DNA from 2 places in the Paenibacillus mobilis genome. Region 1 is predicted to be linked to the other one. Evidence: riboswitches for the same ligand, from Rfam matches in the RefSeq annotation. Region 1 holds a riboswitch; the other holds the start of a gene.
The links. A riboswitch is a leader RNA that binds a small molecule or an ion and turns the genes downstream of it on or off. The one in region 1 is predicted to bind FMN.
Positions count from the first base shown of each region.

Region 1 (4,378 bases):
TGACGATGATTGATCCGTCGCAATACGAAGCGGCCGAAATTGACGGGGCGAACCGCTTCCAGCGGATCCTGCGGGTAACGCTTCCCGGATTGAAGCCGGTCATTATCATTTTGCTGATCATGAACCTGGGCAACATTCTGGAAACGGGATTTGAACCCCAATATTTGCTCGGCAACGGCATGAATGCGGAATATTCCGAGAACCTGGAGATTTTTGTGCTGAAATACGGGATTTCGATGGGCAATTTCTCGCTCGCCACGGCGGCCGGCATGTTCAAGACGGTGGTCAGCTTTATTCTTCTGTTCTCGGCCAATGCGCTGGCCAAACGAATGGGCGAGGAGAGATTGTTTTAGGAAAGGAGGAGAAAACCGATGGCTCAAAGCATGCCTGTCAAAAAAGTGTATAAACGGTTTCGCTCACCCAGCGACCTTATCTTCGATACCTTCAATGTATTATTCCTCGTTGGTTTGGCGGTCATCACGCTGTATCCGTTCATCAATACGCTTGCCGTATCGCTGAACGATGCAAATGATTCGATCCGGGGCGGCATTTTCCTTTGGCCGCGCCAGTTCAGTCTGGAAAGCTACCAATACGTATTTAAGGAAGCCACGATTTTTCACGCTACGCTGATTTCCATTTTGCGCACCGTGCTCGGTACGGTCATTACCGTATTCGCTTCGGCGATGGTAGCTTATACGATCAGCCGTCCTGAGTTTGTCCTGCGCAAATTCGTAACGGTGATGTTCGTACTCACGATGTATCTGAACGGGGGGCTGATCCCCAGCTACCTGCTGATCCGGGACCTACATCTGATCGGCAGCTTTTGGGTTTATATTGTGCCTGGCATCATCGGCGTGTTTAACATGATTGTTATCCGTTCCTTTATTGAAGGGCTGCCGGAAGGCATCATCGAATCGGCGCGAATGGACGGGGCGGGTGACTTCCGTACTTTCATGCAGATCGTGCTGCCTCTATCGCTGCCCGCTTTGGCGACGGTGGCCTTGTTCACGGGAGTCTACCAGTGGAATTCCTGGTTCGATGTCTTTCTTTACAACTCTCAGGTGCCTAATCTGAGCACCCTGCAGTATGAGCTGATGCGTATGCTGGCCAATTCGAACTCAAACTCTTCGATGACCTCAGCCTCCGCTTTTGCCAACAGCGGCAACAGCAACGCCAATTTCGTGACGCCGACCTCCATCCGGGCGACGATGACGATCGTGGCCAGCGTGCCGATGATCATCGTTTATCCGTTCCTGCAAAAATACTTTGTCAAAGGCATGACGCTCGGGGGCGTGAAAGGCTGAGCAGTCCTTTAGCAAAAAGGAATAGCCAGGCGCCGGGCAGAGCGGCGGCCGGCTATTTTGTTTTAGCGGCTAAAAAATGCCCTTCCGGCTTCCTGATAGGAAACGAAAAGGCATAGCGGTTCATTTATCGTTGTAAATCGATTAAGCCTGTTGTTCCTTCAAGCTCTGCTGACGAGAGATCGCAAACAGGACGGCCCAAATCAGAAGGAACCCGGTCAACTGGACAAGCGTAATTCTTTGATGATAAACAATCCAGTTAATGATGACACTGACCATTGGGAAGCTAAGCTCGGCCAAGGTGGCAATGGATGCTTTGGTATTTTTCAAACCTTTGTAGTAGAGCAGCAAGCTGAGCAGACCGGGCAGCACGGCTTGCAAAACGATGTTGATGACAATGCCGGCCACGGCGCCTTTATCGGAAGGAATATTCCAGGCTGCGCCTTGGTTTAACGTAATTACGAACAGCAAAGGCAGCGCCAAAATAAAACGAAGGGAGGTCACGGTTTCGTACTCCATTTTTCCAACCATCAAACGCCCCATGACGGTGGACCCTCCCCACAAAGCGGCCGCTCCCAGGGAGAGAAGGCTCCCTACCTCCACAAATTCGCTGACATGGCTGAATGGAAAATGAAGGCCGAAGGTCAGCAGATAAGTGCCGATCAAAGCAACCAGCAGCAGCCGGCCGAACATTTTGGGAAGCGTTTCTTTCAATAGAAACCGGGCAAGAATAATGGCGAACAGCGGCTGCAGCTTTTGAAGCAGAAGAACCGAGTTGAAGTTGACGGCAGTAGCCAAAGCCTGCGTGAACAAAATCGTAGCCAGCGCGGATCCGCCCCAGGATATAAAGAGCAGGGCCCCGACATGGCGGGCTTTCAGACCTCTCAGTTCAGAGCGGTGAGCCCATAAAACCGGGGCGGCAAACAGGAACAAAATAAGATGCTCCAGCAGCACGATTTGTGAAGAAGTCAGATACTTGGACAATAAAATCCGGAAGATCGGGTCCACACCCCAAAGGGCGGCCCCGAGAACAACCAGCCAAAAGCCGGTTTTAACGCTACGCTCACTGCGAATCGGTAATGCTTGGTCAATACTGGACATAATAGCCTCCTGCGGATCTTAAAAAAAGGAAAACCCCCGATTGTTTAAAAGCAATCGGGGGTGATCAAATAAACATGTAGGAGCAGGGCAAAGAAACCATGCCAAACACGATTATTGATGATCTTCTTCCATCCGGACTTTACCGTCGGCCTTGGAATTGCACCAAGTCAGTCGCTGAAGCAAACGACATCAGCGAGTCGCGGGCTAAGCTCTTTGCAGAGCATCACCGCCGGTCAGGAATTTCACCTTACCCCGAAGATCCTTAATAAATTTTAGTATAATGATTAATTTGAGAATACACGAAATGAGAAATAAAACATGCCAATAATGTTATTGACAGGCCGATTTCGAATGCTAATTAAAGCTCTTGTCCGATCCATTCAGCCAGCTGCTTTAAAGCGGCTTCGTTCCGGCGGTAATAAGTCCACTGTCCGCAACGCTTGGCTTCAAGCAGTCCGGATCTTTGAAGCATCGACAAATATTGCGAGGTTGTCGATTGGGACATTCCGGCCTTTTCTTGAATCGAACCCACACAAACGCCGCCCGTGAAATCCAAATCGTTCAAATGAGCGGATTGCGCTGGAAAATGCTGTTCCGGCTGTTTAAGCCACTGCAGCATTTGCAGCCTTGTTTCATTCGAAAGCGCCTTAAATATTAATGTATAGTCCATACGTTAATTATATTGGCCTTTTTCGATATGTCAATCCATCTTGCGGGGAAAAACAAACCTTTTGTCTCTTCTTAATGATTCGGATTGATCGAAGCATGAAAAAACCGGCATCTGCCGGTTTTTTGCTGCATTTTTTAAAAGCTATAAAAACGGGTAAGTTAAATTTTGAAGACTTGAATCGTTTTCTGAAGCTGGAAGACCGCCTGGGTCATCGCTTCGGTTTCAAGGGCTACATTTTCAATAGAAGAAATTTGTTCATTCATGGCTGCAGAGACTTGCTCGGTACCGGCAGCAGACTGTTCGGTGATGGATGAAATATTTTGAATGGAAGCGGAAATTTTGTGGGAAGCCTCCAGCATGGACTCGCTCTCCTCGCTGAAGACGGCGATTTGTTCGGAAATATAAGCAACGCTGTCGACGATTTGAGCAAAAATGCGTTCCGCTTCCTGAATCATTTCATTTTGCATGCTTACGATTTCTTCATTGGTATGTATATTCGCCGAAGCCTGTTTCACATCATGCTCGATGCTTTTGACCAGTTCAAACACTTTTTGGGTAGACGTCGTGGATTCTTCGGCCAGCTTGCGTACCTCCTGAGCGACGACAGCAAAACCGCGTCCATGCTCTCCGGCCCGCGCAGCTTCAATAGAAGCGTTCAGGGAGAGGAGGTTGGTCTGCTCGGCCAGCTCTGAAATGGTTTTGGTGATCAGGGTAATTCCTTTGGCATTTTGCGATAGTTTTTCGATCGATTGCGCAACCATACCCGTAGCTTCTACATTCCGTTTCATGCCTTCCGATTGTTCCTCGACGGACTGGCGGCCCGCTTCAACAAGCTTTAGCGTATGGGAGGAGCGCTCGTTCATTTCTCTGACGGAACCGGTATAATTCCCTACTTTGGTTTCGATAGATTGGATGGAATCCATCATGCCGCTGACATCTTCGGAGATTTGGCTGGCTCCGACGGCGAGTTCCCCGGATGATTGGGCTACCTGGGTCATGACGGTTTTTAATTCCTGGTGCCTTTCGGAGAGGCCGCTGCTGGTGTCCATGACTTGGCGTGAAATGGAGGTCACGTCGCCAAGGAGCTTCTTGAGCTTGTCCGTCATGCTGTTAAAGGTGCGGCTGATATCGCCCATCGTACCCGTTTCCGGCACGGTTGCTGTAAAATCGCCTTTGGCAATGCGGGCGGTCACGTTCGAGAGATTGTCAAACGTAGAAGAAAGCGTTTTCTCAAACAGACGCGACAAAGGGTAAGTGAGCGCTGTGAGCACAACCACGAGAACGATTCCGAGCAGCCAATGCCCGG
Region 1 covers NZ_JBZCMS010000015.1:8,226-12,603, forward strand. Annotated here, with positions in the region: gene AC3ZPD_RS20500 (ABC transporter permease) at 1-353, shown strand, start outside; gene AC3ZPD_RS20505 (carbohydrate ABC transporter permease) at 372-1,304, shown strand; gene AC3ZPD_RS20510 (DMT family transporter) at 1,446-2,402, opposite strand; FMN riboswitch at 2,519-2,666, opposite strand; gene AC3ZPD_RS20515 (ArsR/SmtB family transcription factor) at 2,761-3,072, opposite strand; gene AC3ZPD_RS20520 (methyl-accepting chemotaxis protein) at 3,231-4,378, opposite strand, start outside.

Region 2 (4,378 bases), on a different contig from region 1:
AAAATTGTTCGTTTTCCAGCTCCGCCACGGTCAAGCTTATTCCATCGATCGTTATGGAGCCTTGCGCAACAATGTATTTGAGCAGCCCCGCAGGTTCCGGCCTAACCGTATATACCACCGCATTGTAATCCCGTTTGACGTTTATAATAATGCCGGTTCCGTCCACATGTCCCTGAACGATGTGGCCGCCGAATCGTCCCCCGGCCGACATCGCCCTTTCCAGGTTCAGTTTTTGCCCGCTGGACAGCTTCGACAAATTGGTGTGCTTATACGTTTGAGGCATGACGTCAACCGTAAAAGATGAGGTACTCATGCTGGTTACGGTCAGGCAGACGCCGTTGACCGCGATGCTGTCTCCCAGAGCCATGTCCTCCATGATTTTGTGGGCTTCGATGCCAAGCAGCATCGCTTCGCCGCTCCGGCTTACGGATTTCAGACGGCCCACTTCCTCAACCAGTCCCGTGAACAAGGTTTATCCCTCCCAACTTGGTGTTCCCGTAATCAATAGATCGTTGCCTGCCGGAGTGACCTGAACATCGGTTAAGGTTACGGCCTGGTTCATCAGGTCGGGTCCGGCAAAACCAAAGCTGTCGCGTCCCCCGCTGCCAATCAGCTTGGGAGCAAGGAACAGCTGAATTTCATCCGCGAGTTTTTCCGCAAGAAAGGAACCGCTGATTGCTCCCCCGCCTTCTACAAGCACGGAAGAAACGCCGATTTGAGCGAGCTGTTCCAGACCCGATTTCAAATCGACCCGTTCGCCGCCTCCGCAGATTAGAACACGGGCTCCCCTGGCTTCGAGCCTCTGCTGTTTATCCGGTAGCCCATGGGCCTCCGTTGTCAGGATTAGCGTTTCGCCCTGAGCCCGGCCGCCGGCTTCAAGCACCCTCGCGTCCTCGGGAATACGCAGCTTGGAATCCACAATGACGCGAACCGGCGACAATCCAGGTACGGCCAGGCGCGTATCCAGCGACGGGTTGTCTGCGATAACCGTGTTTACCCCGACCAAAATGGCCGCATGCTGATGACGCATCGTGTGTACGAGGTTTCGGGCGGCTTCGCCGGTGACCCATTTGCTGTCGCCCGTTCGCGTAGCGATTTTCCCATCCAGCGTGCTGGCTGTTTTCAAAGTGACAAAAGGAAGTCCCGTTGTAATAAACTTGATAAATTTTTTGTTTAACTGCACGGCTTCTTTTTCTAGGATCCCTGCAGTTACTTCAATCCCCGCTTCCCTCAGCATGGAAATGCCTCTGCCTGAAACCTGTGGATTCGGGTCCTGACAGGCCACCACCACACGGGTTACCCCGGCTTCAATCAGCCTTTTGCTGCATGGCGGCGTAGCGCCGTAATGGCTGCAGGGCTCCAGGGTGACGTAAACCGTGCTACCCGCCGCGCGATCGCCAGCCATATTCAGCGCCTGCACCTCGGCATGTCCTTCTCCCCGTTTTAAATGCGCCCCCATGCCAACGATCGCCCCATCCCGCACAACCACAGAACCGACAACCGGGTTGATGCCCGTCTGTCCCTGCGTATGCCTGGCCATCTCCAGCGCCAGCGACATATAATATTCGTCATTCACAGGCTGCAGATTCACGTCCCCCGTAGGTGCCCATTGCATGTTGTCCTGATGCTCCTTTCACGTAAAATTTCGAACCCTGCGGAGTTTTAAAAATGCAAAAACCCCGGCCAATGGCCGGGGCAACAGGAGTTTAATACGATACCAAATAAAACGATGTCAACTGAATTCCCGGAAAAAAGCTGCCGGAAAACCATCAGCCGAGTCTTACGGCGTCACCAAACAAAACGAATGGATTTATCCGTTTCAGACTCATCATCGATCATTAAAGAAACCTGCACAAAACGCTTATCAAAAAGCAGCAAGCTTCCGTATCTCCTTCTCCCATCCAGACTATACTGTCGGTCCCGGAATTTCACCGGCTCAGCCGCATTTCCGTCAGTTAAACGGACAATTGCGGGTCACGGACTGAGGCGCAAGATCTGATCTTATCAGACCGGCCATCACCGTCGGTCGGGATTTTCACCCTGCCCCGAAGGATACGATATGAAATTGTTAGGTTAGCAGCCTGGATTCGAATCTTCGGCTGCTAACTTGTTTTGAATAGTAGCACTTATTGTCAGCTAATGCAATATGCAAATTCACACGGTTTTCAGAAACGCAGCCATTTCCTTTGCGACGAACCTTTAAAAAAAAGAGGCCCAGCATTTATGCCAGGCCTCTTTTTCACCTTAAATCCCCGTTATTACACTTCGTATACTTCGACGGTTTCCATACGGTCGCGTCCTTGGAAAGCGTCCACTTGGTCCATGCCGCTAACCACTTTGCCAAATACCGTGTGCTGGCCGTCCAAATGCGGCTGCGCTTCATAGCAGATGTAGAACTGGCTGCCGCCTGTGTTGCGTCCAGCGTGAGCCATAGCCAGCGATCCGCGTTCATGTTTGTTCGGATTGATTTCGCAGTTGATCGTGTAGCCAGGTCCGCCGGTGCCAGTGCCGTTCGGGCAGCCGCCTTGGGCTACGAAACCCGGAATCACGCGGTGAAAAACAAGGCCGTTGTAGAAGCCGGAGTTCGCCAGTTTTTCAAAGTTTGCCACCGTATTTGGAGCGTCTTTATCGAACAGGTCAAGAATGACTTCCCCGCCGTTCGCAAGTTTGATTTTTGCTTGTTTTGCCATTAGTGTTCAAGCCCCTTCCAGATTATGTTTCAATGTACAACATGTCCAGTTTACTATGAAAAGAAAGGGAGTGCAAAACAAACCCTCAATGCGAGAGAATGCTCAAAAGCGCATACCAGAGCTTTATGAGGCCTCCTGGAAACTTTTCAGCTCAAAAAAACAAAAGAAAAGACGGGTTTCCCCCGCCCTCTTCCTTATTTCAGCGAATGCTGTTTGCTGATTCGCTCGGGAATAACATCATTTGCGACAATATCGTTTAACGATTCCCGTTTTACGACCAAATCGCTTTCGCCCTCGTTAACGAATACCACCGCCGGGCGCGGAATCCGGTTATAATTGCTTGCCATGGAGTAGTTGTAAGCTCCCGTTGAAGCTACGGCCAGCAGGTCGCCTGCTTTCACTTCAGGCAATTCCAGGTCCCAGATCAGCATATCGCCGCTTTCGCAGGCTTTCCCGGCAACCGAAACGGTTTCGGCCGCCGCCTCGCCGGCCCGATTGGCCAGCATGGCTTCGTATTTCGAACCGTACAAAGCCGGACGAGGGTTATCGGTCATGCCTCCGTCAACGGATACGTATTTGCGGATCCCCGGAATGTTTTTGCTGGACCCAAGGGTATAAAGCGTAGTCCCGGCATCGCCGACAATGCTGCGGCCCGGCTCGATCCACACCTCGGGAAGCTGGTCATAAACGCCGGAGAAATGCCGTTTCACCGCATCCGTAATCGCCTTGACATAAACGGAGGCATGAAGCGGTGCGTCTTCGTCAGTATAACGGATGCCGAAACCTCCGCCAAGATTGATCACCTTAAAAACAAAGTCGAGCTCACGTTTTACTTTCACCGCAAATTCGGAAACCCGTTCTGCGGCAACCTGGAACCCTTCCACCTCGAAAATCTGCGAGCCGATATGGGAATGCAGACCCAGCAGATGAAGCTGCGGCAACCCGATTGCCGTCTTTACCGCCTCATAGGCAGCTCCGTTCGCCAGGTCAAAGCCGAATTTGGAATCGGTTTGGCCCGTCGAGATATATTCATGCGTGTGCGCTTCAACGCCGGGCGTAATCCGGAGCAGGACGTTTACTTTCACCCCGTTTTCAGCGGCCAGCGTGTTCAGCAGGTGCAGTTCGTCAAAGTTGTCGGCGACAAAACACCCGATCCGGGCGCTGATGGCCATTTGAATTTCGGCAGGCGTTTTGTTGTTCCCGTGAAAATGAATGCGCTGCGCCGGGAAGCCGGCTTTAAGCGCCGTAAACAGCTCGCCCTCCGACACCACATCCAGGCTCATGCCTTCTTCTTCCACCAGCCGGCACATCGCCAGGGTGCAAAAAGCCTTGCTTGCATATGCCACCTGGAAAGAAAGACCCGACTGCTGAAAAGCCTCTGTATATTCTCTGGCACGTTTGCGGATGAGGGCTTCGTCCATTATATATAACGGTGTCCCGTATTTTTCCTTAAGTTCTACTGTGTCACAGCCGCCGATCTCAAGATGGCCTTTGGCATTGATTTTGCTGGTACCGTGTAAATACATGCAGGCAGCCTCCGATTTTCCGATTTGCAATCAGTATATCAGTTAATGGCGATTTGGAAAAATGGATTTTTGCACATTTCATTTACACTTTTGGTACAGGCCATTTCCGGCTTCTATTCCTGTGCTATCCGGCTGCGGTCACGCGGTTTGTTGAAGGACGGG
Region 2 covers NZ_JBZCMS010000002.1:442,532-446,909, forward strand. Annotated here, with positions in the region: gene AC3ZPD_RS05275 (riboflavin synthase) at 1-469, opposite strand, end outside; gene ribD (bifunctional diaminohydroxyphosphoribosylaminopyrimidine deaminase/5-amino-6-(5-phosphoribosylamino)uracil reductase RibD) at 473-1,615, opposite strand; FMN riboswitch at 1,886-2,057, opposite strand; gene AC3ZPD_RS05285 (peptidylprolyl isomerase) at 2,259-2,690, opposite strand; gene lysA (diaminopimelate decarboxylase) at 2,885-4,216, opposite strand; gene AC3ZPD_RS05295 (spore germination protein) at 4,330-4,378, opposite strand, start outside.
Region 2: another riboswitch for FMN. It lies ahead of ribD (bifunctional diaminohydroxyphosphoribosylaminopyrimidine deaminase/5-amino-6-(5-phosphoribosylamino)uracil reductase RibD); the one in region 1 lies ahead of AC3ZPD_RS20510 (DMT family transporter).